Regions from separate parts of the Vibrio alginolyticus NBRC 15630 genome, predicted to be linked through region 2. Evidence: riboswitches for the same ligand, from Rfam matches in the RefSeq annotation. Region 2 holds a riboswitch; each other region holds the start of a gene.
The links. Region 2 has a riboswitch for thiamine pyrophosphate ahead of thiC (phosphomethylpyrimidine synthase ThiC). Riboswitches for the same ligand answer to the same signal wherever they lie in the genome.
Positions count from the first base shown of each region.

Region 1 (10,859 bases), on a different replicon from region 2:
CTCACCCAATGACCGACGTGGCAATGATGATGGGTATCGCACACACTTTAGTGAAACAAGGTAAGCACGATAAAGCCTTCCTCGATAAATACACCGCAGGTTACGACAAGTTTGAAGCGTACCTGATGGGCGAAGAAGACGGCGTAGAAAAATCAGCAGAATGGGCATCACAAATCTGTGGCGTACCTGCGAAGCAACTTGAGCTACTGGCTGACATCTTCAGTAAAAACCGCACCATGCTGATGGCTGGTTGGGGCATGCAGCGCCAACAATACGGTGAGCAGCGTCACTGGATGCTGGTTACACTGGCAACAATGTTGGGTCAAATCGGTTTACCGGGCGGTGGTTTTGGTTTCTCTTACCACTACTCAAACGGTGGTAACCCTGCTCGTGATGCTGGCGTACTTCCTGCGATTTCGGCATCGCTGGGTGGCGGCTCTTCTGCGGGGAACGACTGGGCGGTGTCTGGCGCGGTGCAAAGCTTCCCTGTGGCGCGTATTGTCGAGGCGTTGGAAAACCCAGGTCAATCCTACCATCATAACGGTCATGAACTGACGTTCCCGGACATCAAGATGATTTGGTGGGCAGGTGGTGCGAACTTTACTCACCACCAAGACACCAACCGTCTGATCAAAGCGTGGCAAAAGCCTGAGCTGATCGTGATTTCAGAGCCTTACTGGACGGCGGCTGCGAAGCACGCGGACATTGTTCTGCCAATCACCACATCGTTCGAGCGTAACGACTTAACGATGACGGGTGACTACAGTAACCAACACTTGGTGCCAATGAAGCAAGTGGTTGAGCCGCAAGGTGAAGCGCGTAATGACTTCGATGTATTCGCGGACATGGCCGAGATGCTAGCTCCGGGTGGCCGTGACGTATACACCGAAGGCAAAACTGAAATGGAATGGCTGTACGGCTTCTACAAGGCGGCGCAACAAGGTGGCCGTGGCTCTCGCGTAGCAATGCCGAACTTCAGCAAGTTCTGGGAAGATAACCAACTGATCGAGATGAAGTGGAACGAGAAGAACGCACAGTTTGTTCGTTACGCAGATTTCCGTGAAGACCCGATCATGAATCCACTCGGTACACCAAGTGGTAAGATCGAAATCTTCTCGAAAACCATTGAAGGTTATCAGTTGGAAGACTGTCCTCCACACCCAACGTGGATGGCACCAACCGAGTACACTGGCAATGCAAAAGACGGCGAGTTGCAGCTAATGACCGCGCACGCAGCGCATCGTCTACACAGCCAGTTTAACTACGCGAAGATTCGCGAAGAGTACGCAATTGCAAACCGTGAACCTATTTGGATTCACCCTGAAGATGCGAAAGCGCGTGGTATTAAAACGGGCGATTTAGTTCGTGCGTTTAACAACCGTGGTCAAGTATTGGTTGGTGCAGAAGTGACTGACCGAATCAAGCAAGGTTCAGTGTGTATTCATGAAGGCGGCTGGCCGGATCTGGATCCGAAAACCGGCATTTGTAAGAACGGCGGTTGTAACGTGTTAACGTTGGATATTCCGACCTCTCGACTTGCAAACGGCTGTGCGGCGAACTCGGCGCTGGTTCGTATTGAAAAATACACTGGCCCAGAATTAGAACTAACAGCGTTTGAACCACCAAGAAATGGTTAGAAAAAAGTAGCGTTTTAAAGCAAGAAGCCAGCGAATCGCTGGCTTCTTTTTTATCTAGTAATCGTTCACATTAGCGCGAAGCGAGAGAAACAAATGGCATCTGTTTCTTAATTTGAAATGTCGGGAGTAAAGTAAATACAATCGCGACAAACAAGACTGAGCCTATTAAATCTTCAGGGCGGTGCATCCCCAGCCATAAGCGGCTATATGCGACGCTCATTCCCCACATCCATAATGACAGTGCAGAGATATAGCACTTGTTCTGTAAGAACAACCCGCCAAAGAAAGCCAAACAAATCGAAACGAAAATCGTATGGCCGGATGGGAAAGAATAGTCTTTCTCGCCTTGCCAATGGCGCGTTCGCCAATCACTGACGTGTTCAGAAATCTGGTTAATTACGTTGGCTTGCTGCTTTGTATCCAACTGATAAAACGCGTCTGGGTGCTCAATCAATTGTTCTGCTGCGAGCAATTCCGTGTAGGGACGCGGGCTTTCTGTCATCAGTTTTAGCCCCGTTTTGCTGGCAAAACCAATCACCAGTAACAACCCTAACATTGAGAGTTTTTGTATCCACTCAATGCGACTTGGTTTAAAGCGAAATAAAGAAAGCAGTAGCAGTGTTAACGTAATTAAAAAGCCTTTGCTACCAGCAGAATCTGTGAGCAAAGTAAAAGTAATACCCAGACTTTCCGGCACCTGTGAAGTGAGATTGTGATAAGAGCCAAACAGCGACATTGGGATGATGCCAAGAACAAACAAGGCGAGCATCATCAATCCATATTTTTTGGTTTTCATTGAGAGCGTTTTGTTTTTATTGAGGGTTATTCAACCACGTGAAAATAAGGGGCTTATCTTACGTTATCTGGCGTGAAAAACTTATCAACGCTCTGTCAATTCGAGCGTGAAAGTGACATTGCAGCTCTTCGTTGTGAAAGGAGAGGTTGTTGAAAGTACTGAAAGGCAAACGCGCTCATCCATAAGCGCTTTGTTCAGGCGTGAGCAAGGTTAGCTCATCAACCCTAATAAATATTCCGATGCGGCTTTTGGATCTTCTGCGTGGCAAATCGCTGAAACCAAAGCTAAGCCATGAACACCAGTGGCGCTGAGTTGCGGAATGTTACTTTCGTTAATGCTACCAATAGCGACGATTGGTAAGGACGTGGTGTTCAACGCCATCTTCAAACCTTCAATACCCCAGTGTTTTTTGGTGTTGGTTTTGGTCGGCGTAGCGAAGATGGCACTCAAGCCGATGTAATCAATGGGCAGAGAATCCGCCTCTGCCAGTTGATCTTCAGTCTCAATCGATAAGCCGAGAATCTTGTTTGGGCCAATCAATTGACGAGCGATCTCTGCTGGCATGTCTGACTGCCCGAGGTGAACACCATCGGCATCGACGGCAAGTGCAACATCAACACGATCATTGATGATTAACGGGACGCCAGTGCCTTCAAGGATCGTCTTCACGGCTTGAGCTCGTTCAATAAATTCACGAACGTCACCATGCTTTTCGCGCACCTGTACCATGGTGACCCCACCTTCTACCGCCTTTCTTACAACGTGTTTGAGAGTGGGTAAATCTTGTTGGTCGTCGGTGACCAAATACAAACGATAGGCGTTCATTGTGTTTCCTTTCGCCTCCCACTTTCGTTGGAGTGAGAGGCGTTTAAAGCATTGAGAAGCGATTTATCTCACTTGTAATTTAAGACGTGTTGCCAGTGTTTCTTCATCCAGTTGGTAAAGCTCATCCAAAAGATGCATTTGCAAGCTACCTGGCCCTCGCGCTTGCTCAGCCGCAATTTCCCCCACAACGCCAAGCACCGCTGCTGCAGCAAGGCCCGTTTCGTCGCCGATTGCTGCGAAAGCGCCAGTCAGTGCCGTTAGTGTGCAGCCCATGCCCGTTACGTATGGCATCATCTCGTGACCATTGTTCAGTTGCACGGTTTGTTCCTTCGTGACGATGTAATCAGTCTCGCCAGAAATCACTACGCTCGCACCATACTCTGCGACTAAGAAGTTTGCTGCGCCAAGTGCTGCGTCGCTGCTGTCTAACGCATCGACGCCTTTGCTTTGTGCTTGCTCGCCAGCGAGTGCAATGATTTCTGAGGCGTTACCACGGATGATCAGCTTGTTTGCAAGGCGTGCGATCTCACGCGATGTCTCTGTACGCAGTGAACTTGCACCGCAACCGACAGGGTCGAGCACAACAATTTTACCGTTCGAATTGGCTTGCTCGACGGCATAGCTCATGCGCGGCGTCCAAACGCTGTCTAGGGTGCCGATGTTGATCACCAAAGCGCCAGCAAACGACATCATCTCTGCCATCTCTTGTTTGGAGTGCGCCATGATTGGAGAAGCGCCGATCGCTAATAGTGCGTTTGCTGTGTTATTCATCACCACGTAGTTAGTGATGTTGACGACTAACGGCTTTTGCTGGCGTACTGCGGTTAATGCTTGGGTGATTTGTTCAATTAACATGAGACTCTCCGATTAATCTTGCTGAGCGTTCAGACCTTGTTGCCAGAATGCTACTTCCATACGCGTTGCGGTTTTGAATACCTGAATCAGGTTTTGACCGCGCTGGCTGTTGATATCAATTTCTGCTAGCAACTGATTAAAGTGTTCTGCCCCTTTTGCGACACCAGATTGGAATTCCTCACCACCGTAGAGGTTGATCCAACTTGCATATGGGTTGCCTTCGATTACGGTCTTTTCATCTTCAATCAGCACCTTACCGATTACGGCATAACCGATGGAGCATGGCGCTAGTGCCGCGTATAGATCAACAAGATCGCCCGTCATGCCAGCATCTAATACGTAACGGGTGTAAGCCACAGTGCCGAAATCTTCTGGCTCGTTTTCTAAGTCGGATTCTGTCAGTCCCCATTGCTCACAGTAAGTCACGTGGTGGGCAATTTCAGAATCGAGCAATGCATGTACGCTTGGTAAGGCACGGCGCATGTCATCCAAAGTACGTGCTTTGTAGATCGCTAATGCGTAGGCTCGTGCGTACTGTTTTAGGAAAAGAAAATCCTGCTTTAGGTAATGCAGAAAACAAGGCTGAGCCAGAGTGCCTTGCGCCAATTGCTGCACGAAAGCATGCTCAGTGTATTCTTGCCAATCTTGGCGGCAAGCGTCGATCAAATCTTGGTATTTCATTATGGGTATCTCGTTATCAAAAGACCCTAGGCTTAGAGCCCAAAGTCAGTAGAATTAGTCAAAGTTCGGTACGTAATCTTTCGCTTTTGGCAGTGTTTCGATGATTTTTTGTGAATACATGAATTGCGCATAATCATCGTAGCGTTTCAGATCTACTGCGGATGGACGAAGAGCAAAACGAGTTAGCGTGTCGTTCCAAGCGCGTTGGTTAAGCTCGTTGTTGAGCGTGTCTGGTGAATAAGCAACAAACTCTTTCCAAGATTCTTTTGGATGGTTAACGATGTAAGTGGTTGCTTGCTCTAGCGCTTTGTTGAATGCCTTGATGGCTTCTTTGTCGTAGGTTTTTGCATTGGCTACGAAGACTAACTCGTCATACGCTGGCACGCCGTGTTCTTCAGGGAAGAAGGCCTTAGCTTTATAACCTTCTAGTGCCAGTTGGTTGGTTTCGAAGTTACGTAGACCGCCCCAAATCGCATCCACCTTTCCAGACGCAAGAGACGAAGACAGCGCCCAACCTACGTTGATGATTTGTACGTCAGAAAACTTCACGTTCTCTTGAGTTAGCATGGTGCCGATTGTCGCTTCTTCGTTGCCTGCGATCGCAATACCGATCTTCTTGCCTTTCAAGTCGCCAAGGTTTTCATTCTTACCGTTATCCAACACCATCAGAGTGTTGAGTGGCGTAGCAATCAAAGTCGCAGAGCGGATTAGTGGCAAACCAGCTGCGACATCGATAGTTAGGCTCGGTTGGTATGAAATCGCCATGTCGACTTTACCCGCCGCGACCAACTTAGGTGGCGTGCTTGGATCTGCCGGCTCTTGAATGTTGACCTTCAAACCTTGTTCTTTGAAGTAACCACGCTCTTTGGCAATCACGATAGGACCATGATTTGGGTTGACGAACCAATCCAACATCAGTGTCATCTCTTTTTCTGCTGCAAGCACATTGGTTGATACCACTGAAGCGAGTAGAGCAGCAGCGCTCATAAGTTTGTTTTTATTCACGGGGTTCTTCCTTTTCTTTCCCAATTTCCTTTGGTTATTTTCGGCAATTACTTGCTTTCCCAAGGGATGGCTTTTTTCAATAATTTATCGGTGATGAAGTAGAGTGCGATAGACAGCACGGCGAGGATAAACAGCGCCGCAAACATCTCATCAATGATCATGCGAGCGTTAGCTTGGAGCATCAGATAACCCAAGCCTTCACTTGAACCTACCCACTCACCGACCACTGCTCCAATTGGCGCAATAACGACGGCAACACGAATACCTGAGGCTAAAGTTGGTAGGGCGGCTGGCAATTGAATATGACGAAGTAGCTGCCATTTAGACGCGCCCATGGTCTTGGCAAGGTCGAGGTAACCTGTTGGCGTATTGCGCAAGCCGTCATAGCAACATGTCGTGACGGGGAAAAAGATGATGATCGCCGCCATGACTACTTTCGATGCAATGCCGTAACCCAGCCAAAGCATGAGCACTGGCGCGATAGCGAATACAGGGATCGCTTGGCTAGCAATCAGAATTGGCAGTAACCAACGCTTCAGCGGCTCGAACATCAGCATTTGCAATGCGAACAGCAAACCCATTGATAATCCAAGCGCCAAGCCAAGTAAAATCTCTTGCGCGGTAACCCAAGTATGTTTGAGCAGAACATCGTAACGAGTGACTAATCTATCCAGCACTTCAATTGGTGAAGGTAAGATGAAGCTTGGCATGTCGAATACCACAACAACCATCTGCCACAATCCCAAGATCACCGCTGTGCTGATAACTAAGCGTAGAGCCGGATGGGTCACGCGTTCTTTTTTACTAACGCGTGCCGAAACGGAGTTGTACTGAGTCATATCACTCATAGCCTTTCTCCAATTGATCCAAAATCGCTTGTTGAAGCGCGGCGCACTCTCCATCGAGAACTCGTGGTGGCTTGGAATCCGGAACAACCAAGTGCTGAGCTTGCGCAGGCGTACCTTGCAGTACATAGAGTTGGTGAGCTAATCGCACCGCTTCTTGTGGGTCGTGGGTAATAAGAACAACGGTCTTATCTTTCAGTAATTCGGCAGACAAGGTCTGCAACTTATGGCGAGTAACCGCGTCCAACGCAGAGAAAGGCTCATCCATCAGAACCAGAGGCTTGTCTTGCATCAGAGTGCGAGCAAGGGCAACACGTTGTCTCATGCCGCCAGAGAGCTGAGTTGGTTTAGCATCCGCGTAATCGGCGAGTTTTACTTGGTTTAGTAAAGCCAGTGCACGTTGTCTATTTTGCTCTGGTGCTTGCTCTTGAGAAAATCGAGAACTGAGGCAGACGTTGTCTAACACATTCAACCACGGTAGCAATAAATCCTGCTGAGCCATGTAAGCGATACGGTCATGCAGTGCAGCGCCATCCGTTGTGATGAGTTCGCCATGCCAGTCAACTTGGTCATCCAGTAGGCCAGCTAAGTAACGCAATATCGTCGTTTTTCCGCAGCCACTGCGACCAAGTAACACTGTCCATTGATTAGCAGGAATAGTCATACTCAACCCTGCTAGCGTTGGTGTTTGGCTGTCTTTGTATCGCAGACTAGCATCGGAAAGCTGAATGCCAATCGCGTTAGCGAACATAAGTATGACCCGCAAAAAAGTGGTTCACAGGGCCATGGCCTTTACCTACATCCAATTCATCAGCGTGTGCGATAGCTTGGCTGATGTACTGCTTACCCAGGTGCACCGCTTTGTGTAGGTTGTTGCCTTGGCCAAGATAAGACGCAATGGCGGAAGAAAGTGTACAGCCTGTGCCATGAGTGTTTTTGGTTGGAAATCGCTTGGCGCTAATTAACTCGGCACTGTCTTGCATGATAAGCAGATCGTTGCTGTTTTCATTTTCTTCAAGGTGACCGCCTTTGAGCAGAATAGCTTTGGCGCCAAGCGCACGAAGGTCGGTAATCATATCGTTCATTTCAGATTCTGATTGAGGCATTGGCTTACCCGTCAATGCTGCGCCTTCGGGTAGGTTAGGGGTAATGATGTCTGCGAGCGGAATCAATTCTTCTTTTAAAGTGCTGATTGCCGACTGTTCCAGTAATAGATCGCCGCTGGTGGCCACCATCACAGGGTCAATCACGAGGTGTTTTGGCTGGTATTGTTTAATTTTGTCTGCAACGACTTTGATGATGTTGGAATCTGCCAGCATGCCCACTTTGACTGCAACGATGTTGAGGTCGGTAAATACTGCATCAAGTTGGCTCTCTACATGGTCGAGAGGAATGGGGAAAATCGCAGAAACGCCTTGGGTATTTTGCGAAGTAATCGCCGTGATTACCGAGCAAGCAAAACTGCCGGTTGCGGACATCGCTTTGATGTCGGCTTGAATACCTGCACCGCCACCACTGTCTGAGCCCGCGATGGTCAATACGATAGGGGTAGGCAAGGCTGGCGTGTGATGTGAATGAGGTTGTGATTGCTGCGTCATGGTCGCTCCTACTACAAGACGTATAGGAACTGACTTTGACCGTTGCAGATAGATCGATTTTTCGATCGCTATCGCTTACCTAAGAGGGGCGACGAAAGGCAAAGTGTGCATAGTTCCCTACGTCAGTGCTAACTGAATCAGGTTCAACGGGTCTCGAATTTCGATCTCAGCCAACACTTGTCGTGTGGCCCCCCGACTATTTCGTTCGGATGATAGCAGGACCATTGCGGAAGGGATACGTTTTTTGAGCGTAATTATAATGAGTATTCAATTATGCGAGGTGAGTGATAAAGTAAGCACCTAAATGGTTTGCTGGGTGGAATTTACTAGTGCAACGCTCTGGTGAATGAGCAGAACCTGGAATATTTAATAAATAATCGTGGTCTCGTTAAGCAAGGATTAGCACAAAACAAGGTTAAAAAACTGTTAAAATTTAACGTGTTGCCAATTTAACTTTGTTGAACTTTTTCACAGTTAATTAGGAAGGCTAAGACGATCATCGAGCAAGGAGACTTCATGCTTAATTCTGTAACAGCGAAGTCAGTGATCGATCATGCGCTCTTTTTGGGGGCTGATTTCGCTGAACTATTCGTTGAACATCACCAAACCAACACTGTCCAGATCGCATCTGGTGAAGTGGATAAGGTTAACTCGGGTATCGATTTTGGTATCGGTATTCGTCTTTTTTTCGGTCATAAGGTGCTTTACGGTTACACCAACAGCACAGATGAAGCCGAACTAAAGCGCGTAACCTCGCTGCTTGCTGCAAAAGACAAGCGTGAGCAAATCGCGTCAGCGGGTTCTTTGAATTTGAACCGCTACCCAATCCAACATGGTTGCCGCATGCCGCTAGGTAAGGATGCTAACCTAGATTCAAAAATCGCGTTTCTATTGAAAGTTGACCAAGCCGCACGTGCTGAGAGTGAACATATCAGCCAGTTTATTGGCAGCGTTCTTCAGCGCGAGCAACAAGTGTCTATCTTCAACTCAGAAGGTCTACACGTTGACGATACTCGCCACTACATTCGTGTTGCTGGTAACACTGTCGCGCAAAAAGGTAATGAGCAGTCTTCTGGTATGGAAGGTCCTGGCGCTCTTGCTGGTTGGGAATTCAGTGAACAGCTTGATGCCAAAGAGCTAGGTCAAACTATCGCGCAGCAAGCGTTAGTAAAACTTGGCGCGGATGCTTGTCCATCGGGTGAAATGCCGGTGGTGATTGGTAACGGCTTTGGCGGCGTTATCTTCCATGAAGCATGTGGTCACTTGCTAGAAACCACTTCAGTTGCGAAGAAAGCATCAGTCTTCCACGACAAGATGGGCGAAATGGTTGCTCACACCGCAGTGAATGCAGTCGATGATGGCACCATGACCAACGAATGGGGCTCGATTCACATTGATGATGAAGGTATGAAGACTCAGCGCACTCAACTGATCAAAGACGGTAAGCTAACCAGCTTCATGGTCGATAAAATGGGTGGCATGAAGACAGGTTATGAGCCTACGGGTTCTGGTCGTCGTCAAAACTACAAGTTCGCACCAACCTCGCGCATGCGTAACACCTTTATCGAAGAGGGCGAGCATTCACTTAATGACATGCTGGCAGGCATCGAACGTGGTATCTATGCGAAGAAGATGGGCGGTGGCTCTGTTCAACCGGGTACGGGGGAGTTTAACTTTGCTGTTCGTGAAGCCTACCTCATTGAAAATGGCAAAATCACCAAGCCTCTGAAAACAGCAACGCTGATCAGCACGGGTCCAAAAGTGTTGAAAGAAATCAGCATGGTCGGCAAAGACATGGCGCTTGCGCCGGGCATGTGTGGTTCCGTGAGTGGTTCAGTACCAACAACTGTCGGTCAGCCAACGCTGAAAGTAGATAACATTCTGGTAGGAGGCGGTAACTAATGAGCCAAGAACAACAACTTCTTAATGCGGTTGATTACGTCCTATCAGAAGCAAAACGCCAAGGTGCAGAAGCGGACGTCATTGTAAACCGTAACAGTAGCTTTTCTTTGAAAGCGAACCAAGGAAAGCTGGATGAGTACAAAGTAAGCTCAAGCCAAGTTCTGGGTGTTCGTGTTGTGAAAGATGCGCGTGTTGCAACAAGCTATTCTGAGTCGTTAGAGCAACCAAGCTTGGATTTGATGCTGACCAACGCACTGCAAAGCGCTCGCTTTTCCAAGCAAGATGAACATCAGACGATTAGTTGCGTGAACAGTCAAATCGCGACTGATGTTGCTGAGATTGCGCAAGAAGATACAACTTCTGTTGACGAAAAAATCGAACTGTCTCTCGCTCTTGAGCAAGGCGTAGTGGCTCTGCCTCACGCCTCTAGCGCACCTTACAATGGTTACAGCGATGGCGAAACACAACTGATCATTGCCAATACTCAAGGCACATTGTGTCAACACTTCGAGCGCTCGTTCACTTGTTACGCGTATACCTTGTTTGAAAAAGACGGCAAACAGTCAATGGCGGGTAGAATGTCACTGGGTCGCCGTTTTGATGAGTTGAATCCAGCTTACTGTATCGAGGGTGGCTACAACCTTGCTCGCGATCTTCTTGAAGGCGCACCGGTTGCGACGGGTAACTACCCTGCTATCTTCCACATCAATGCGCT
Region 1 is NC_022359.1:521,376-532,234, forward strand. It holds gene N646_RS17660 (trimethylamine-N-oxide reductase 2) at 1-1,637, shown strand, start outside; gene N646_RS17665 (phosphatase PAP2 family protein) at 1,708-2,433, opposite strand; gene thiE (thiamine phosphate synthase) at 2,644-3,258, opposite strand; gene thiM (hydroxyethylthiazole kinase) at 3,322-4,113, opposite strand; gene tenA (thiaminase II) at 4,126-4,794, opposite strand; gene N646_RS17685 (ABC transporter substrate-binding protein) at 4,849-5,799, opposite strand; gene N646_RS17690 (ABC transporter permease) at 5,847-6,647, opposite strand; gene N646_RS17695 (ABC transporter ATP-binding protein) at 6,640-7,395, opposite strand; gene thiD (bifunctional hydroxymethylpyrimidine kinase/phosphomethylpyrimidine kinase) at 7,385-8,242, opposite strand; TPP riboswitch at 8,340-8,447, opposite strand; gene N646_RS17705 (TldD/PmbA family protein) at 8,759-10,144, shown strand; gene N646_RS17710 (TldD/PmbA family protein) at 10,144-10,859, shown strand, end outside.
Region 1: another riboswitch for thiamine pyrophosphate. It lies ahead of thiD (bifunctional hydroxymethylpyrimidine kinase/phosphomethylpyrimidine kinase); the one in region 2 lies ahead of thiC (phosphomethylpyrimidine synthase ThiC).

Region 2 (10,859 bases):
CGGCGAGCGAAATTGGACTAGCCCTTAAGCTTTACACGCGTTAGACGAACAGCCTGGAAAGGCCGACGATACAGGGTGATAGTCCCGTAGTTGACGACGTGTGTTCAGTGAAATCGAGTAGGGCGGGACACGTGATATCCTGTCTGAATATGGGGGGACCATCCTCCAAGGCTAAATACTACTGACTGACCGATAGTGAACCAGTACCGTGAGGGAAAGGCGAAAAGAACCCCTGTGAGGGGAGTGAAATAGAACCTGAAACCGTGTACGTACAAGCAGTAGGAGCAGGCTTGTCCTGTGACTGCGTACCTTTTGTATAATGGGTCAGCGACTTATATTCAGTGGCAAGGTTAACCATCTAGGGGAGCCGTAGGGAAACCGAGTCTTAACTGGGCGTTCAGTCTCTGGATATAGACCCGAAACCAGGTGATCTAGCCATGGGCAGGTTGAAGGTTGAGTAACATCAACTGGAGGACCGAACCGACTAATGTTGAAAAATTAGCGGATGACTTGTGGCTAGGGGTGAAAGGCCAATCAAACCTGGAGATAGCTGGTTCTCCCCGAAAGCTATTTAGGTAGCGCCTCGGACGAATACTACTGGGGGTAGAGCACTGTTAAGGCTAGGGGGTCATCCCGACTTACCAACCCTTTGCAAACTCCGAATACCAGTAAGTACTATCCGGGAGACACACGGCGGGTGCTAACGTCCGTCGTGGAGAGGGAAACAACCCAGACCGCCAGCTAAGGTCCCAAATTACTACTAAGTGGGAAACGATGTGGGAAGGCTCAGACAGCCAGGATGTTGGCTTAGAAGCAGCCATCATTTAAAGAAAGCGTAATAGCTCACTGGTCGAGTCGGCCTGCGCGGAAGATGTAACGGGGCTAAGTAGTAAACCGAAGCTGCGGCAATGTACTTTAGTGCATTGGGTAGGGGAGCGTTCTGTAAGCGGTTGAAGGTGTGTGGTAACGCATGCTGGACGTATCAGAAGTGCGAATGCTGACATGAGTAACGATAAAGGGGGTGAAAAACCTCCTCGCCGGAAGACCAAGGGTTCCTGTCCAACGTTAATCGGGGCAGGGTAAGTCGACCCCTAAGGCGAGGCCGAAAGGCGTAGTCGATGGGAAACGGGTTAATATTCCCGTACTTCTTACAATTGCGATGGGGGGACGGAGAAGGCTAGGTGGGCCTGGCGACGGTTGTCCAGGTTCAAGTGCGTAGGCTGAAGAGTTAGGTAAATCCGGCTCTTTCTAAGGCTGAGACACGACGTCGAGCTACTACGGTAGTGAAGTCATTGATGCCATGCTTCCAGGAAAAGCCTCTAAGCTTCAGATTGTAAGGAATCGTACCCCAAACCGACACAGGTGGTCGGGTAGAGAATACCAAGGCGCTTGAGAGAACTCGGGTGAAGGAACTAGGCAAAATGGTACCGTAACTTCGGGAGAAGGTACGCTCTCGACGGTGAAGTCCCTCGCGGATGGAGCTATTGAGAGTCGCAGATACCAGGTGGCTGCAACTGTTTATTAAAAACACAGCACTGTGCAAAATCGCAAGATGACGTATACGGTGTGACGCCTGCCCGGTGCCGGAAGGTTAATTGATGGGGTTAGACTTCGGTCGAAGCTCTTGATCGAAGCCCCGGTAAACGGCGGCCGTAACTATAACGGTCCTAAGGTAGCGAAATTCCTTGTCGGGTAAGTTCCGACCTGCACGAATGGCGTAATGATGGCCACGCTGTCTCCACCCGAGACTCAGTGAAATTGAAATCGCTGTGAAGATGCAGTGTACCCGCGGCTAGACGGAAAGACCCCGTGAACCTTTACTACAGCTTGGCACTGAACATTGACCCTACATGTGTAGGATAGGTGGGAGGCTTTGAAGCGCAGTCGCTAGATTGCGTGGAGCCGTCCTTGAAATACCACCCTTGTAGTGTTGATGTTCTAACGTCGACCCCTTATCGGGGTTGCGGACAGTGCCTGGTGGGTAGTTTGACTGGGGCGGTCTCCTCCCAAAGCGTAACGGAGGAGCACGAAGGTGGGCTAATCACGGTTGGACATCGTGAGGTTAGTGCAATGGCATAAGCCCGCTTGACTGCGAGAATGACAATTCGAGCAGGTGCGAAAGCAGGTCATAGTGATCCGGTGGTTCTGAATGGAAGGGCCATCGCTCAACGGATAAAAGGTACTCCGGGGATAACAGGCTGATACCGCCCAAGAGTTCATATCGACGGCGGTGTTTGGCACCTCGATGTCGGCTCATCACATCCTGGGGCTGAAGTCGGTCCCAAGGGTATGGCTGTTCGCCATTTAAAGTGGTACGCGAGCTGGGTTTAGAACGTCGTGAGACAGTTCGGTCCCTATCTGCCGTGGGCGTTGGAGAATTGAAAGGGGCTGCTCCTAGTACGAGAGGACCGGAGTGGACGAACCTCTGGTGTTCGGGTTGTGTCGCCAGACGCATTGCCCGGTAGCTAAGTTCGGGATCGATAACCGCTGAAAGCATCTAAGCGGGAAGCGAGCCTTGAGATGAGTTCTCCCTGATACTTTAAGTATCCTAAAGGGTTGTCGTAGACTACGACGTTGATAGGCAGGGTGTGTAAGCGTTGTGAGGCGTTGAGCTAACCTGTACTAATTGCCCGTGAGGCTTAACCATACAACACCCAAGGGGTTTTGATGGACTCAATGAAAGAACGTTGAATGTGTAGTAACGAGAATTAAGAAACAGCTTTCCAGATTAAAGAATTTGCTTGGCGACCATAGCGTTTTGGACCCACCTGATTTCCATGCCGAACTCAGAAGTGAAACGAAATAGCGCCGATGGTAGTGTGGGGCTTCCCCATGTGAGAGTAGGACATCGCCAGGCTTTAGTTTTATTTTCACTTTTTCGAAAAGTGAAGACAAAAGCGGACGCTTGCTTATTAAAGCGAGTGATACCACTGCGGAGTGGTAGTTCAGTTGGTTAGAATACCGGCCTGTCACGCCGGGGGTCGCGGGTTCGAGTCCCGTCCACTCCGCCACTTAATATCGACAACCTCGCTTATGCGAGGTTTTGTCAAATCTAGAATATGAAAATTCTATAGGGGTGTAGCTCCAATTGGCAGAGCAGCGGATTCCAAATCCGCGTGTTGGGAGTTCGAATCTCTCCACCCCTGCCATATATCAGGCTCTGACTTAGGTCAGAGCCTTTTTTGTATCTGGTTTCTTCTCATTATTATAGCTTATTTCTACTCTTATCCCGTAAGTATGGCTTTCTGCTGTACTTTGGCTGCATTTAATCTACTGAACGAACGAAACTACAGTTAGCTGTAATGATCAGTGGCCCGAAATTTTAATAATAAAGGGGAATCACTATTTATATTTAGTTACACTCAACCGATCTGGATTAATGAGTAACTATGTATGGATATATCTCGTCGACGCTTTCTTCAATCATCCTTAGCAATCTCCGCGCTTACCGTTCTACCTGCATGTTCTCTATCTAGGAGCACTAATAAGCAGGGGCAATATATATACGATATCACTGCAGAGCCTTCTACTGCAGAATTGGTCCCAGGGTTTAACACAGACGTACTCGCATTTAATGGTTCGATTCCAGCGCCTACGATTCGCTGTCGCCAAGGTGAGAAAGTTATTATCCGATTCACCAACAAGCTTTCAGAGCCAACTACAATTCACTGGCATGGCTTGCGAATCCCTATTGAAATGGATGGTGTACCTTTCTTAAGCCAGCCGCCTATCATGCCGGGTGAAACATTCGTTTATGAATTTACACCGCCAGATGCAGGCACGTTTTGGTATCACCCCCATATGAATAGCGTTAAGCAACTTGGTATGGGCTTAGTTGGGTTAATTATCGTTGAAGAGGCTGAGCCTGTTCTATTTGATGAAGAACAGGAAATAGTTCTAAAGCATTGGCATTTAGACAAACAAGGTCAGTGGAAGAACCTTATGGTACCGCGCTTGAGCGCTCGTATGGGGACTCCCGGAGAGTGGAGTAGCGTCAATGGTGTGCATGAACCTGTTTATGCGCTGAAGCAGAATGCTACCACGCGATTAAGAATTGCTAATGTCGATAATACCATTACTTACCCGATCGCTATTGAAGGTGCAGAGGCTTGGGTTATTGCTATTGATGGTAATCCTGTTAAAGCGCCTTATAAGCTCACTCAGCACAAAATTGGTCCAGGAATGAGGTTGGATGTCGGATTGATTGCTCCGAAGGCTGGAACACGTGTTTATGTGCGTCGAATGAAAGGACGCTTCCCATTCCCTTTGTGCGAGTTTGACGTTGTTGAGTCTGACTTGCCGAGCAACCAGAAACTGCCTTTGTTACCTCTCAACCCTGTGCCAGCTCTCGATTTGAAAAATGCAGAGCAAATCGATTATGTGTTTGAGTGGGAGGGGGCGATCACTCCTGCTGATAAATCGGGCAAAGCGATCCCCCAATTCTGGCTGATGAACAAACGGGCTTGGGAAGGAATGAGCAAAGATAATATTCCAGCGCCGCTTTCAACATTGGAGATGGGAAAAACCTATATCTTCAACCTAAAGAACGTCACCCAATATCATCATCCTATTCATCTTCATGGACACACATTTACGGTTCTTGAGTTAGATGGCAAAAAACTCGACGAACCGTTTCATACCGATACGGTCTTACTTGGAAAAAGCGGCAGTGCGAAAGCGGCATTTGTTGCAGATAACCCAGGGCGTTGGATGTACCATTGTCATGTAATTGAACACATGAAGACGGGGTTGATGGGTTACATCGAAGTAAAGTGACTCCTGTAACTTTTAAAATCTTGATAAGTTTTAAGCGCTATACTTTGCTGAATTCTAAGATTGTATAATCACTATTGCCGTAAATTTGATTACAATGTCGCCATTAACTTTTCTGGGGGAATTATGGGACAACTATCCGTTTTGGGTTTTATTGCATTGGGTGGTGCATTTGGTGCATGTTCTCGTTACTTAATTTCTGAACTTTGTGTCATTTTATTGGGGCGTGGTTTTCCATATGGTACGTTAACCGTTAACGTTGTTGGCTCATTTATGATGGGCTTATTGATAGCAGCTTTCGATAATGAACTTTTGGCAACGGAACCTTGGCGACAAGTGATTGGCTTGGGTTTTTTAGGGGCACTAACGACGTTTTCCACCTTCTCGATGGATAATGTGTTGCTTATGCAGCAGGGCGCTTTCTTTAAGATGGGGTTGAACGTATTGTTGAATGTAGTGTTAAGTATTTCAGCGGCGTGGATAGGCTTTCAATTATTGATGCGCAGCTAGCAAAGTAGTTAAAAATTGAACAGGTCGGCTTGGTTTCACCAAGCCGTTTTTATATACTGACATCACTTGTCGGAGTGCCATAAGGCTGAGACCGTTAATTCGGGATCCGTTGAACCTGATCAGATTAGAATCTGCGAAGGGAACAAGAGAAGATATTCACACCGGAGTTCTTTCTGGTTGATCTATCAAAAGTCGAATGTTGTTACAGGCAAATATCGTAAGCTTTAACTAGCCTTAATTTGACTCCTCTTGTCGCATCTATCCGCCAAGCATTTTTATCCAATTACTTTTTATCTAGTATAACAAAGCAAGGAAAAATGCTATGTCGAGTCGCAAACAAGCGAGACTGGAAGCAAAACAGTTCATTGATACACTCTCGGTACAACCGTACCCCAATTCAAGCAAAGTCTACGTAGAAGGCTCACGTCCAGATATTCGTGTACCCATGCGTGAAATATCACTCGCTGATAGCCTTATTGGAGGCACAAAAGAAGCGCCTATTTTCGAACCTAATGAGCCAGTACGCGTTTACGATACCTCGGGTGTATACACAGATCCAGAGCACACCATAGACCTCTATAGCGGCTTACCTAAGCTGAGAGAAGGGTGGATTGAAGAGCGTGCCGATACTGAGCTACTTGATGAAGTAAGCTCGGTGTACACCAAAGAACGCTTAGAAGACGAAACACTAGACGATCTTCGTTACGGTAATCTACCACGTATTCGACGTGCCAAAGATGGCCATTGTGTGACCCAATTGCACTATGCTCGCAAAGGTATTATTACCCCAGAAATGGAATACATCGCGCTGCGTGAAAACATGGGGCGTGCCAAGTATCGCGATGAAGTGCTGAATCAACAGCATCCGGGTCAAAGCTTCGGAGCGAACCTACCAAAAGATATTACCGCCGAATTCGTGCGTAAAGAAGTCGCCGAAGGTCGCGCTATTATCCCTTCCAATATTAACCACCCAGAATCCGAACCAATGATCATTGGACGTAACTTTTTGGTCAAAGTGAACGCCAACATCGGTAACTCATCGGTCACTTCTTCGATTGAGGAAGAAGTAGAGAAGTTAGTATGGGCAACGCGCTGGGGTGGCGATACCGTTATGGATCTCTCTACTGGACGTAACATCCACGAAACTCGCGAGTGGATTCTACGTAACAGTCCGGTTCCGATCGGTACCGTACCAATGTATCAAGCGCTTGAGAAAGTGAATGGTGTTGCGGAAAACCTTAACTGGGAAGTGATGCGCGATACCCTGATTGAGCAAGCAGAGCAGGGCGTTGACTACTTTACTATCCATGCCGGTTTACTACTTCGTTATGTGCCAATGACTGCAAAACGCGTTACTGGCATCGTCTCTCGTGGTGGTTCTATCATCGCGAAATGGTGTTTAGCGCATCACCAAGAAAGCTTCTTATATACCCACTTCCTAGAGATCTGTGAAATCTGTGCTAAGTATGATGTGGCACTTTCTCTCGGTGATGGTCTGCGTCCTGGCTCGGTGGCCGATGCTAACGACGAAGCGCAATTTGCAGAGCTTCGTACCCTTGGTGAGTTAACCAAGATAGCGTGGGAATACGACGTACAGGTGATTATCGAAGGTCCTGGTCATGTTCCAATGCACATGATCAAAGAGAACATGGAAGAACAGTTAGAGCACTGCCATGAAGCTCCTTTCTATACCCTTGGCCCATTGACGACAGACGTTGCTCCTGGTTACGACCATATTACTTCAGGTATTGGCGCTGCCATGATTGGTTGGTATGGCTGTGCGATGCTTTGTTATGTAACGCCTAAAGAACACCTTGGCTTACCGAACAAAGAAGACGTTAAGGTAGGCATGATCACTTACAAGCTTGCTGCGCACGCCGCGGATTTGGCGAAGGGACACCCTGGTGCACAAGTTCGTGATAACGCGCTTTCTAAAGCTCGCTTCGAGTTCCGCTGGGAAGACCAATTTAACTTGTCGCTCGACCCTGATACCGCGCGCGCTTTTCATGACGAAACCTTGCCTCAAGAGTCCGGCAAAGTTGCTCACTTCTGTTCCATGTGTGGACCAAAGTTCTGCTCGATGAAGATTTCGCAAGAGGTACGAGAGTACGCGAAAGACACTGAGCAAGTTGCTGCGGACCAAGCTATCTCGATTAAAATGCTAGATGATCCTCTTGAAGGGATGCGTCAGAAATCGCAAGAATTTAGAGAGTCAGGTTCCGAGCTATACCACCCAGCAGCACATGCTGAGGTAAGTGACTAATGAGCAAAATCCTTATTCCGTCATCGTTGATTGAACTGACAGGTTTCGTTCAGCAATGTTTGTTGTTGGCGAAAGAACAGGGTTTTAGCATTGAAGACATTGAGTTGGGTGTGAGCCCAACTCAATCTATTCAGCTTGTTCGCGGCCAACAGACCACACACATAACGACTGATCTCATTGATGATTATGACTCTGAGCATGAGAGTTCACTTGTGCTCTATTACCGTTCTGCTTTGTCGGTAGAAGCGTGTGCTAAGCAACCGTCGAAAGCGATTTATATTGGTATTGCTGATACTCAGGTTTTCGGTGAAAAGGAGAAAGTGCTTCAGCTTGATATCTGGCGTCACCCAATTAACGACGAAGTGAGAGCGCTTTCCGTTAAGTCCAAACCCAACGCAATGTTCGATCCCGAACATCACCTTGCTTGGATAGTAACGCTGACAGTACTCGATTTTCCTATCGAAGATGCGTTAACACTTGCTCAAGGAATGCTAACTCAACAAGCGAATGTTTCACGTGAAACACTGTTGAACGACAACCTTGACGAGGGACGCTCTACTCAGTGGGCTGACCAATTTGATGATTTCCCCACACCTGTACTGGAGGATAACCGACTAGGTATTCAAGTTGGTTGGTCTGCACAAGGTGAGAGTGTTAGCTTTCCAACTCTAACCAAGCAAAGTCTAGGGCTCTACCCAGTCGTTGATGACGTTGCTTGGATTGAGCGTTTACTGCCACTAGGCATCAACACTATTCAACTGCGAATCAAGGACCCACAACAAGCCGATTTAGAACAACAGATCATTCGAGCAATTGAGCTAGGTCGTCAGTATCAAGCACAAGTGTTCATCAATGACTATTGGCAGTTGGCAATCAAGCATGGCGCTTATGGTGTTCACCTAGGACAAGAAGACATAGAAGAATCGAATTTGGCTCAGCTAACTAAAGCCGGCATTCGTCTTGGTCTTTCTACTCATGGTTATTATGAGCTACTGCGCATCGTACAAATTCATCCTAGTTACATCGCGCTAGGGCATATTTTCCCAACCACCACAAAACAGATGCCATCGAAACCACAAGGTTTGGTGCGCTTGGCTCTGTATCAAAAGCTGATTGATAGCATTCCTTATGGAAACGCGGAGTCGGTTTTCCATCCTTCAAAAGACAAAGCAGATAGTGACTATGTGCTTGGCTTTCCGACGGTCGCGATTGGTGGCATTGACCAATCTAATGCAGACCAAGTTTGGCGCACAGGCGTCTCTAGTTTGGCAGTTGTGCGTGCTATTACGTTGGCAGAATCACCTCAGTTCGTTATCGAGTTTTTTGCACAACTGATGAAGGAAAGACAGCTAACGTTTACTGATCAGAATAGTGAGTTGGCGCTTAGTAAGAGAGGCGAGCATGCTCACGGATAAGCAGTTCCTTCGCTATCAACGTCAAGTCGCTCTGCCAGAAATTGCCGAAGTTGGGCAAGAGCGTTTGAGCAAATCGCATGTGCTGATCATCGGTTGTGGTGGATTGGGGAGCGCAGCGAGTTTGTACTTGGCGTCAGCGGGCGTTGGTAAATTGGTTGTAGTCGATGACGATGAAGTTGATAGCAGTAACCTACAACGTCAGATCATTTATCGTGAACAAGACCTCCAAGTTGCGAAAACAAAAGCGACTGTAAAGCAACTTACTGAACTTAATACTATGGTTCAAATTCGTGCTATCAATAAGCGATTAGACAAAGCACAGCTTCAGCTTGAGGTGATGCTAGCGGATGTGGTGCTCGACTGCACCGATAACATGCCAACGCGTCAGCTAATTAACCAAGTTTGTTTCGAGCAAAATACGCCACTCATCTCAGCGGCGGCAATTGGTTGGCAAGGGCAATTTGCTGTCTTTGATTACCAAACACCAAGTGAACAAGAAGTGCAGAGTAAAGCCTGTTACCGCTGTTTGTATCCGTTTGACGAATTACCACAAAGTCAAAAATGCAGTGAGAGCGGTGTTGTCGGCCCGGTAGTGGGCACACTTGGTAACTACCAAGCGATAGCGGCAATTCAAAAACTGGCGACGGGAAAGTTTCATGTCGAGACTGCCAAGTTGCATCTGTTTGATGGGTTGAAACTGCAATGGCAAACCATGGCGATAAGCAAAGACAAACAGTGCCAAGTATGTGCTCAGATTTAGCTTACGAGTATACGAGTAATAGGCAGAATTAAGAGAGTTGGAAGCAATGACGTTATCAGAACAACAAACAACACAAATGACCGCTGCTGACTTAGATGTGATCACTATTGTCATCAATGACCAGTCACATCGAGTTGCCAGTGAGTCGAATCTACAGCAAATCATTAGTCAATTTGCGCTACCAGAAAAGGGCTGCGTTTTTGCAATTAATAACAATGTTGTGCCACGCAGTGAGTGGGCTAGCACAGTTCTTTCACAGGGAGATAGCATCTCTTTGTTTCAAGCGATCGCGGGGGGTTAAAGTCGATGCTTAAAATTGGTGATAAACAATTCGAATCAAGACTGTTCACGGGAACAGGGAAATTTGCCAGCAGCCGATTAATGGCAGAAGCGATTCAAGTATCGGGCTCTCAACTTGCGACCATGGCGTTGAAGCGTGTGGATGTGAATGACCAACAAGACGATATTTTGCTGCCGCTAGTAAAAGCGGGGGTGAACTTATTGCCAAACACATCAGGAGCAAAGAATGCTAAAGATGCTGTGTTTGCTGCACAACTGGCGCGAGAAGCGTTGGGTACTAACTGGCTAAAACTGGAAATTCATCCAGACCCGAAGTACTTGATGCCCGATCCAATTGAGACACTTGCAGCCGCTGAACAGCTGGTTCGTGAAGGCTTCATTGTCCTTCCTTACTGTCATGCTGACCCGGTTCTGTGTAAACGATTGGAAGAGGTTGGCTGCGCTGCTGTCATGCCATTAGGTGCTCCGATTGGTTCCAACAAAGGGATAGTTTCTCACGATTTCCTAGAGATCATCATCGACCAAGCTAATGTTCCTGTCATTGTTGATGCGGGTATTGGTGCTCCTTCACATGCCGCGCGTGCGATGGAAATGGGCGCGGATGCCGTGCTCGTTAATACTGCGATTGCAGCTTCGAGCGATCCCGTTGCGATGGCGAAGGCATTTAAGTTGGCGGTAGAGTCGGGGCGTATGGCTTATGAAGCCGGACTTGCCGGTAAGGTTTCTCATGCGGTTGCGTCGAGTCCACTGACGTCATTCCTAGATGAGCTTTAGTACTAGATTGGTTTAGCTATTAAGCGAGGAAAACATGAGCTTCGTTGAACAATTTAAGCAGCTT
Region 2 is NC_022349.1:2,297,416-2,308,274, reverse strand. It holds rRNA gene N646_RS10590 (23S ribosomal RNA) at 1-2,647, shown strand, start outside; rRNA gene rrf (5S ribosomal RNA) at 2,741-2,857, shown strand; tRNA gene N646_RS10580 (tRNA-Asp) at 2,935-3,011, shown strand; tRNA gene N646_RS10575 (tRNA-Trp) at 3,073-3,149, shown strand; gene N646_RS10570 (multicopper oxidase family protein) at 3,394-4,776, shown strand; gene crcB (fluoride efflux transporter CrcB) at 4,900-5,283, shown strand; TPP riboswitch at 5,344-5,442, shown strand; gene thiC (phosphomethylpyrimidine synthase ThiC) at 5,606-7,546, shown strand; gene N646_RS10555 (thiamine phosphate synthase) at 7,546-8,961, shown strand; gene N646_RS10550 (HesA/MoeB/ThiF family protein) at 8,948-9,721, shown strand; gene thiS (sulfur carrier protein ThiS) at 9,768-10,022, shown strand; gene N646_RS10540 (thiazole synthase) at 10,028-10,795, shown strand; gene thiH (2-iminoacetate synthase ThiH) at 10,830-10,859, shown strand, end outside.

Region 3 (10,859 bases), 390 kb from region 2:
AGTAATGCTTGGCTCTGTCGCGAGTAAGGTTGTGGAATATTCTCCAATCAATGTGATGGTCGTAAAACCGCAAGGCTAAGTAAATACAGAAACGAAAAAGGACGCTAACATTAGCGTCCTTTTTATATTAAACAAGTAAGGGTTATGCCATCACTGGGTAATCGGTATAACCTTCTGCTCCACCCAAATAAAAATGTTCTGGTTTCGCCTCATTAAGAGGTGCATTTTTCTTAAATCGCTCAACTAAATCTGGGTTTGCGATAAAGGGAACGCCAAATGCGACCACATCAACTTTGTTTTCTGCAATTGCTGTTGCCGCTTCTTGTGCACTGTAGCCCACGTTCGCCATTAAGTGACCTTGATAGTTTTCGCGTGCTGGCTTGAGAACATCTGCTTTTTGTACGCCTTTCAGATCCGCACGCATCACGTGCCAATAAGCAAGATCGAAAGAATTAAGTTGCTCTGCTAAGTAACTCACCAAGCCAACTGGATCACTGTCTTTCATGTCATTAAATCCATTTAGCGGAGATGTACGCAGACCGACTCTTCCAGGTCCCCACACCTCAACGACTTCTTTCACTATCTCAAGTAAAAATCGAGCACGATTTTCAACCGAGCCACCGTATTCATCGGTACGTAAATTTGAACCGTCACGAAGGAAGTTATCAATAAGATAACCATTGGCGCCATGTATCTCGACCCCATCAAAGCCGGCTTTCTTGGCGTTTTCTGCACCTTGTTTAAACGCCGCAACAATGGAAGCTATCTCATCCACTTCGAGTGCTCGTGGTACCGTATATGCTTGCTTACCCGAAGGGGTATGGACTAATTCATCACGAATGGCCAATGCGCTCGCCGCTACAGGTGTTTTTCCTTCATTCAGATCAGGATGACAAGCTCGTCCCGCATGCCAAATTTGCAGTACAATCTTACCGCCTCTCTCATGAACCGCATCCGTTACCTTTTTCCAAGCTGCGATTTGCTCTTCGCTGTAAATGCCCGGCTCTGCCATGAAAGCAGACGTACCTTCCATCACCATGGTGCATTCAGCAATGATAAGTCCGGCACTCGCACGTTGAGCGTAGTATTCAACCATAAGGTCATTAGGAATATGGTCCGCACCAGCACGAGCTCGCGTTAAAGGCGCCATAATGGCACGGTTATCTAATGCTAATTGACCGAGTTCGATAGGAGAAAATAAGTCTACAGAGTTGGACATGTTGTTTACCTCAAATGACAATAACTTGATGGCTAAGGATGAGGTGCCAGACTATAATCAGATTAATATTGAAACAATATGGATAATTGAAAGTGATTGTTCGCAATTTAGAAACAATTGACTTTAGAACGCTTTCTATCTTTGTCACAAGCTGTCGACTACTGAGCTTAACCAAGTGCGCACTGGAGTTAAACCTACCAAAATCTACTGTTAGCAAAGCCATAACCAAACTCGAACAACACTTTGAAGCCAAACTGCTAGAGCGCACAACCCGAAAGTTAGTGATCACCGAAGCTGGCCAAATGGTTTTAGAGCGTGCTGCAAGCTTAGTTGAGGAATTCCACTCAATTGGCCATGACGTTCAGGAGATGGAACAACAGATCCAAGGCCGGCTGCGTATTTCCGCGCCACCAGCGTTGGATGCGTATATGGCGGAGCACATCTTTTTGCCATTTTTAAAACAATGGCCAAAAGTACAAATTGCGTTAGAAGCATCGAACGATTTTGTTGATCTGTTTTCACACGGCTTTGATATGGCAATTAGAGTCGGTCAGATAGTTGATGATCGATTAATCGCGAAAAAATTAGGCTATACCACTCGAGTCCTGGCTGCTAGCCCTGAGTATTTAGCTGAGTTCGGCGTACCTGAAACGCCAGAAGACCTGACAAAACATAACTGTTTGAGGTATCAATATGTTTCAGAAATAGGACCTTGGACGCTGATCTCACACGATAATACCGTCAATGTTTCAATAACCAGTAACTTCTCAAGTACAACTGTAGAAGCAATATTGAAAGGCGCACTTAAAGGACTAGGCATCGCTAACTTACCTGTGCAGAACATGACGCAAGAGCTAGAAAGTGGCACCTTAGTCAGAGTGTTACCGCAATGGCACACGGTACCAATGCCTATTTATTTAGTGTATCGTCCTGGAGCAAACCGCCCACGGCGTGTACAAGCAATGATTGACCATATCATGAGCTTAAGATCTCAATTTGAATTTGGCCCTCGGCATGGTTTGTGTTGCGGAGAAGCATAACCTAGCAACTATCAGGCACTAGCATGCTGCTCGGATAAATGCCGCAAGCTTCTCACTAGCATGCTGTTCACTCAATGCAGACATATCACCCGCGGCTTCCACTTTACCATCTGCCACAAACACAAAGTGGCTGGCAATCGCTTTGGCATCGCTTAAATGGTGCGTGACCATCAATACAGTTATTCCCCGCTCTGCTGCGAGTTTTTTTACCAAGCTCAGCATCTCTTCACGCAACACCGGATCAAGCGCCGAGAACGGCTCATCCAATAGCCACATGGGATGAGGCTGAACAAAACAACGCGCTAAGGCAACACGTTGACGCTGGCCACCAGAAAGATGCTCTGGCAAACGGTCGAGGTACTCTGCAACACCAACTTGCTGCGCGGCTTGTTCAATCTGACGATTTTGGTCCACCGTAAGCTTTAGCCCTGGGTGTAAGCCCAAACCGATGTTGTCACGCACCGATAAGTGAGCAAACAAATTGTGCTCTTGGAACAACATAGAGAACGGACGCAGATAAGGCTCTTTACGCACAATGGACTCACCATCAACACAAATATCACCACGGTCAGGATGGATGAATCCTGCCACCAACGCCAGCAAGGTTGACTTCCCTGCCCCACTTGGTCCCATCAGCGACACAATCTGTCCTTGCTCAATCGTTAAGTCAAAACGAAACAGTTCACGTTGGTAGGTGTACTGCACATCATCCAACACTAACATTACGCTCTCTCCTTCGTTTTCAATACTTTCTCAATCAAGGCAAAACAGCCCACACTCAACAACAATAGGGTCACCGATACCACCGCAGCTGCGTCCATCTGATAACTGCCAAGCAACTGGAACAAATACAGAGGTAAGGTACGAAACTCTTGTCCACCAAACAGTGCTATGGCACTTAAATCCCCTATTGCAAACATAAAGCTGATCGCAAACGCATGTGCAAACGGCTTGCGTAGCGCCTGCCACTCCACCACTTTAAACCGTTGCCAGCCACGCATGCCTAAGCTGGCACATACATACTGATACTGTTGTTCAATGTGCAGCATTGGCTGCGCTAGCGTTTTGATCACGTAAGGCAAAGCCATCAAACCGTTCACCAAAATCACGACAAAAAATGCCAAGCTAAAAACATCGGTAAATGCGCGCAGTAGTAAGAATAAACCGGTGCTAATCACCAGACCTGGAGTCACCAAAATAACGGTGCCGATTAACTCAATCTGATCGGCTCGCGTGTTTTTGTACTGCAACCGCCAACGGCGACTGGTCAATAGTATGGACACCCCTGCAGCGACCGCAAGCGCGCTAGCGACACAGGCGACTTTGAGGGAGTTCAATAGCGCAGACCAAAAACGCTCATCGGTTAATACTGTCCAAACTTGTTGGTTGATGCCACTCAGTAACACCATCAATAACGGCGGTATTACCAGTAAAAAGGCACCTATGATCCAAAAGCTATCCCAAGCTTTTGACCACCCATGATCCTTCGTTAAATATTGCTGTACCGATGTGCTTCCAGCACTGATAGAAACAGGCCTTGTTAACTTCTGCACTCCAATAGCAAGCAGTCCACATAACAGCATCTGCCACAGCGCCAATAACGCCCCAGCTTGTAAATCAAAATCAAACTTAATCGCTTGGTAAATGGCCAATTCAATGGTGGTGGATTTTGGCCCGCCCCCCAACGCCATTACAGTGGCAAAACTGGTAAAGCACAACATAAACACCAACCCACAAACGTGGGGAAGCTGCTGCCTTAAACGCGGCCATTCTACCCAACGAAACTTATCCCAATGGCTCATCCCAAGATGCGCGCAAAGCTTATGCTGCTCGGCAGGAATAGACTCCAAGGCTTGCAGAAGCAATCGTGCCGCGTAAGGTAAATTAAAGAACACATGGGCGAGTAAAATGCCGTTCAAACCGTAAATAGAGAATGGCAGTTTAGTGTCGAAACTTTGCAACCACTGCGCCAACAAACCACTGTTGCCATAAATCGCTAACAGCCCAAAAACACCAACCAAAACCGGCAAAACCAGTGTCGATGCAAACAGCTTAAGCAGTAATGATTTACCAATAAATTGGCGACGCGAAAGTGCGTGCGCTACTGGAATGGCAAAGCCAACACTGAGCAATGTGGAAAGAAACGCTTGGTAGAAACTGAACTTGGTGACATGTTGATAGTACGGGTCGCCCCATACCACAGACACATCAAGTGAAGGGGCTTGAACAATCAAAGCACCTAGGGCAGAAATAACAAAGGTCGCGATGATCATCGCGACCCCTAAACCTATTTTTGGAACAGAATTCAAAGGTAAAACCTATCTCATTCAGATGAGGATGGAAACGTCAGCTAAAACGTCAATGCGCTTTGCCATTCGCGAATCCAAGACTTACGCATTTTTGCCACTTCATCAGCACTAAAGCTCAACGACTTGCTTGGAACACTCAAAGTTTCAAAACCTTTAGGTAACTCAACGTCAGTGACTGGGTACATCCAGTTACCCGTTGGCATCGCCGATTGGAACTCATCACTTAAAATGAAACTCATAAATTGATCAGCAAGTTCTGAATTTTTTGCCCCTTTCACTTTGGCGGCTACTTCAACTTGCATGTAGTGGCCTTCAGCAAAATTCGCCGTAGCAAACTTCGAATCGTTTTCCGCAATTAAGTGGTACGCAGGTGAAGTGGTGTAAGAAAGCACTAAATCGGACTCACCATTGAGGAACATAGAATACGCCTCAGACCAACCTTTCGTGACCGTTACGGTTTTGCTCGCTAGCTTCTGCCACGCTTGCGTCACATCGTCGCCATAAATAGATTTCATCCATAGCATTAAGCCTTGGCCCGGCGTTGAAGTCCGCGGATCTTGGTAAATCACTTTCAGATCGTCGCGCGTTTCCACCAGCTCTTTCATGCTTTTCGGCGGATTAGCCAGTTTCTCTTTGTTGTACACAAACGCGAAGTAGCCGTAATCGTACGGTACAAACGTCGTGTCACTCCAACCGTTTGGTAACACTGTGTTAGCCGTATCCACATTGTGCTCGGCAAGCAGACCGGTTTTCTTCGCTTCTGCCATCAGATTGTTATCCAAACCTAACACGATGTCGGCTTTGCTATTACCGCCTTCAAGACGAAGACGATTCAGGATCGACACACCATCGTCTAATGCCACGAAGTTAACGTCACAGCCACATTTTGCTTCAAAAGCTTGCTCGATTTTAGGACCCGGCCCCCAATCTGCGGCAAAAGAGTCGTAGGTATAGATGGTTAATGTGTTTTCAGCGGCAAACGCTGAAGTAGAGGCGATTGCAGCTAAGGCAATCAGATTTAGAGTGGGTTTCACTGCTCGCTCTCCATGAGTATTTCAGAGAAATAAGTTGAGCGGCACAGGGTTTGAGGCGGCTATTAAGGATTTCCAATATCCAGACTCAATTCCTACGCCAGCATTATCTGGTTCAGGTAATACGGGTCCCTAGTTAAACACTTAGGTCTCAGCGCCCCAATGCATTGATTGACTCAATGCTAAATGGGTTTGCTCCCCGATGAGTTGGATGGATTGTAAAGGTATTTGAGTGGTTACACAATCAGCTCACGAGCGCTGGTCATAACCCCAACGAGGCACCAAACCTTGCTCAATACCTAAGTGGTCAAGAATTCTTGCCACCATAAAATCCACTAAGTCTTCAATGCTCTTTGGCTGATGGTAGAAGCCCGGAGCTGCTGGCATGATGGTGACGCCCATTTGCGACAGTTTGTGCATGTTCTCCAGATGTAGCGTTGAAAATGGTGTTTCGCGAACCACGAGCAACAGCTGCCCGCGCTCTTTCATTACTACATCAGCGGCCCGTTCGATCAAGTTGTCCGACATACCGTGTGCTATGGCCGCAACGCTTCCTGCTGAGCATGGGCAAACCACCATTTGCTTAGGTGCAGCAGAACCAGACGCAACCGGCGAGAACCAATCGTCTTTACCGCAAACGGTGATGTTATTTGGATTGCAGTTCAGGTGCTCTACCAACGCTTGCTTTGCGGCTTCTGGCCCACTTGGCAGCTTAAGGTTGTGTTCGGTTGCCATCACGACACGAGCCGCCGAAGAAATCAGAACGTAGACATGATAATCCGCCGCAACCAAGCATTCTAAAAGACGAAGGCCGTAGGGAGCACCAGAAGCCCCCGTTAATGCCAACGTGATGGCTTTTTTGTGAGAGGGTTGTGTTTTGTTTTGCATATCAATCAGGCTTTTTGTTTTAACTGCTCAAGAAGTTTTCCGTGAATACCACCAAAGCCACCGTTGCTCATGACTAGAATTTGGTCACCTGGTCGCGCACGTTCGACGATCTTGGCTACAAAGTTATCTATATCCGCATCGACAAACGCTGGCTGTTTGCATTGGTCGGCAATGTCTTGCACAGACCACTCGATATTATCTGGCTGGAACAAGAAGACTTCATCTGCACTGTGTAGTGACTCTGCAAGTGTGTTTTTGTGTACACCACGCTTCATGGTGGCAGACCGCGGCTCTAACACAGCAAGGATGCGTTTTTCACCTACCTTGTTACGCAAACCACCGACAGTAAGTTCAATTGCCGTTGGGTGATGCGCAAAATCATCGTAAACCGTCACACCTTGTTCTTCACCTTTCAGCTCTAAACGGCGCTTGGTATTGATGAAACGCCCTAATGCCTGGCAAGCAAGATCCGGAGTGACTCCAACATGTCGTGCAGCAGCGATTGCCATCAGCGCATTATCCACATTGTGGTCACCCACCAAATTCCATTCGACGGTACCAACCTTCTCGCCTTGCAACGCAACGTCAAATTTTGAGCCATCAAGCACTAATTTGTGCGCTTGCCAGTCACCATTCTCACCAGAGAACTGTTTTTCAGTCCAGCAGCCACGCTCTAATACATCCGCTAACGCTTGATCTTTCCTCGGCGCTAAGATCAATCCATTGCCCGGTACAGTTCGCACTAAATGATGGAATTGGCGCTTGATCGCTTCTAGATCATCGAAGATATCAGCATGATCGAACTCAAGGTTATTCATGATTAAAGTGCGAGGATGGTAATGCACAAACTTAGAACGCTTATCGAAAAAAGCACTGTCATATTCGTCGGCTTCAACGACAAAAAACATGCTTTCACCCAAACGAGCAGACACTCCGAAGTTACCGAGTACCCCACCGACTAAGAAACCCGGTTGATAACCACAATCTTCAAGTATCCAGGCAAGCATGCTCGACGTGGTCGTTTTCCCATGTGTACCCGATACCGCCAATACCCAACGATCATGCAGCAAAAACTCGTTGAGCCACTGCGGGCCAGAGGTGTAACGCATGTTAGTGTTGAGCACATGCTCGACACAAGGGTTGCCACGGCTCATCGCATTACCAATCACCACAAGATCTGGTTGAGGGTCGAGTTGAGACGGGTCAAAGCCTTCAATAATTTCAATACCTTGAGACTCAAGCAGTGTGCTCATTGGCGGATAAACGTTGGCATCAGAACCAGTGACTTTATGTCCTAATTGGCGCGCTAGAATCGCTGCGCCGCCCATAAATGTGCCACAGATACCCAAGATATGAATGTGCATAAACTAAACCTTGTAATGCGTTTGTTAATGCTTTCATTATCGCGATTACCGCCTGAAAAGCGAGTGACTTTAGCCTTCTTCTTGCAGTCCCTTTCACAAATATGACAAGGTTGAACACAGACTGTACAACCTCTTGCTTACTGATGAATCCCTCAAACAAGTCTACAAATAAATTGAGATCTCAAACAGTTACTTCATTACCATTAAAAAGATCTGCGACTTAAACTTACATCCAGCGCAATCGTTTAACATCCATAAAGAGATGCTCACTTGCGCACTACCCCCAATGAAATGAAAATGTAAGGATTAACCATGTCAGGACTGCGCACCCTAGGCGAGTTCATTGTCGAAAAACAAGCGGATTTCCCCCACGCTAGCGGTGATCTATCATCCCTTTTAGCCTCCATTCGTTTAGCTGCAAAAATCGTTAACCGCGAAATCAACGCAGCGGGTCTCGGTGATATCACTGGTGCTGTAGGCACGGAAAATGTCCAAGGTGAAGATCAGCAAAAGCTCGATGTTTACGCGAACGATAAGTTCAAAGCCGCGCTTGAAGCTCGTGATCAAGTGTGTGGCGTTGCCAGTGAAGAAGAAGACGAAGCAGTTGCGTTCAATAAAGAACTCAACCAAAACGCCAAATATGTAGTACTGATGGACCCACTTGATGGTTCTTCTAACATCGATGTGAACGTCTCTGTTGGTACTATCTTCTCGATTTACCGTCGTGTTTCTCCAATCGGTACTCCACCAACTGAAGAAGACTTCCTACAACCTGGTCACAAACAAGTGGCTGCGGGCTACGTAATTTACGGCTCCTCCACCATGTTGGTATACACAACTGGTAACGGCGTAAACGGCTTTACTTACGACCCATCTATCGGCAGCTTCTGTCTTTCTCATGAAAACATGATGATTCCTGATGATGGTAAGATCTACTCCATCAACGAAGGTAATTACATTCGTTTCCCTCAAGGGGTGAAGAAGTACATCAAGTACTGCCAAGAAAACGTGCCAGAAGACGGTCGCCCATACACTTCTCGCTACATTGGCTCGCTGGTTGCTGATTTCCACCGCAACCTACTGAAAGGTGGTATCTACCTTTACCCAAGCACACAAAGCCACCCACAAGGCAAGCTACGCCTGCTTTACGAATGTAACCCTATGGCATTCCTCATTGAGCAAGCTGGCGGCATTGCATCGGACGGCGTGAATCGCATTATGGACATCAAGCCTACTGAGTTGCACCAGCGTGTACCTTTCTTTGTGGGTTCGAAGAACATGGTTCGCAAAGTTGAAGAGTTCCTTGAACTGCACCGCGACGAAGAATAATTTCAGACCTTTGTCCAACGCGGCAGGTGTTTACCTGCCGCGTTTTTGTCGCTAAAGTGAAACGCGAATTTATCATCAGATGAAGCCGCTTTTGTGTGACTCATCGTTAATGAAAAGGAATATTCTAATGAGCTTAAACCATGTACCAGCAGGCAAGTCGCTGCCTGAAGATATCTATGTCGTGATCGAAATTCCTGCAAATGCAGATCCAATCAAGTACGAAGTAGATAAAGACTCTGGTGCTGTATTTGTCGACCGTTTCATGTCTGCACCAATGTTCTACCCATGCAACTATGGCTACGTGAACAATACCCTGTCTCTTGATGGCGACCCAGTCGACGTATTGGTACCAACACCATACCCACTCATGCCAGGTTCAGTCATTCGCTGCCGTCCTGTTGGCGTTTTGAAGATGACAGATGAATCGGGTGAAGATGCAAAAGTGTTTGCGGTTCCCCACTCAAAAATCTCGAAAGAGTACGAGCACATCCAAGATGTGGACGATATCCCAGAACTACTGAAAGCGCAGATCACGCAATTCTTTGAGCGTTACAAAGAGCTTGAAGCAGGCAAATGGGTGAAAGTGGATGGTTGGGCAGATGTTGCTGCCGCCAAAGCTGAAATCCTAGAATCTTACGAGCGAGCTCAGAAAAAATAAGCATCACTGCTGATACAAAATTAACAAGAGCTGCTCTAGGGCAGCTCTTTTGCTTTCATCTTACCTGTGTCAACTAGATAGGTGCGCCTGCTGAAGACATTCGTCCAGCGTCGTAGTCATGTTGAAAGAAGGGGTCAACATCATCACAAATGCCAAAATACGGCCGCCCGATAACACCGAGCATATAAGCACTTTGCTCGCAATACTCTTGCTTGCCTTGCTGGTAACCCGCTTGATAAGCCATTATCAGTTCTGCCGTCGCATGGTTAACATCATCCAGCTTCGCAATTCGCTCCTCAGATAACTCCCGTAATCCATCTAAAGCTGACTGCTTACCAAACACTTGCCAATCGGTCACATTATTCGAAGTCGGTAGTGTTGTTTGTGCGCATGCAGCAAGAAGCAACGCCATTGATCCAATTACGAATGTTTTCATCGTGACTCCTTAGTGTTTAGCTCGTTGCTATTGATAATGTCAGTATAGCTCACACCTTTTGACACCAATCTCCGGAAGCGATTTCTTCGGTTAATTGCTCAGTATCTTGATATAAGTAGATCCAAGCTTGGCCAAACGGCGTGACGATGCTCTCTCGGCGATACTCCACTGGCACATCTTCTAACCTATCTAGCTCAGATAAGGTTTCACTGTCAATCAGGTACACCTCACCTTGAATCGAGCGTTGCCCATCAGACAACGCTGGATAAGGGCCTAAGTCATACATTGCAAATTGAGCATCCGTTTCATGTAAACCAAGAAACTGCGCCGAGCGCAAATACTGATGGTTGTACTCTCCCTTGCGTAACGTGCCGTAGACAAAAATCAAATGCTGCATAACCACTCCTTAGTCATGACTGTGTATGCTTAGGTTAAAGCACTTTAATCGAACTCAAACTGATAGAGTAGGTCAACGGCGCTATCTACACCAGATACCGCTTCTAAATACAAGTCTTGCATCAATCGGTAACGCACAGTGAACTCACCTAGGGAGTTAAAGATGCCGACACCATATTTCACCTGCAA
Region 3 is NC_022349.1:2,683,118-2,693,976, reverse strand. It holds gene N646_RS12475 (universal stress protein) at 1-79, shown strand, start outside; gene N646_RS12470 (alkene reductase) at 143-1,219, opposite strand; gene N646_RS12465 (LysR family transcriptional regulator) at 1,312-2,259, shown strand; gene thiQ (thiamine ABC transporter ATP-binding protein) at 2,278-2,982, opposite strand; gene thiP (thiamine/thiamine pyrophosphate ABC transporter permease ThiP) at 2,982-4,568, opposite strand; gene thiB (thiamine ABC transporter substrate binding subunit) at 4,610-5,602, opposite strand; TPP riboswitch at 5,675-5,811, opposite strand; gene N646_RS12445 (flavin prenyltransferase UbiX) at 5,849-6,487, opposite strand; gene mpl (UDP-N-acetylmuramate:L-alanyl-gamma-D-glutamyl-meso-diaminopimelate ligase) at 6,493-7,851, opposite strand; gene fbp (class 1 fructose-bisphosphatase) at 8,164-9,180, shown strand; gene ppa (inorganic diphosphatase) at 9,308-9,838, shown strand; gene N646_RS12425 (DUF2799 domain-containing protein) at 9,912-10,274, opposite strand; gene N646_RS12420 (gamma-glutamylcyclotransferase family protein) at 10,324-10,671, opposite strand; gene tamB (autotransporter assembly complex protein TamB) at 10,716-10,859, opposite strand, start outside.
Region 3: another riboswitch for thiamine pyrophosphate. It lies ahead of thiB (thiamine ABC transporter substrate binding subunit); the one in region 2 lies ahead of thiC (phosphomethylpyrimidine synthase ThiC).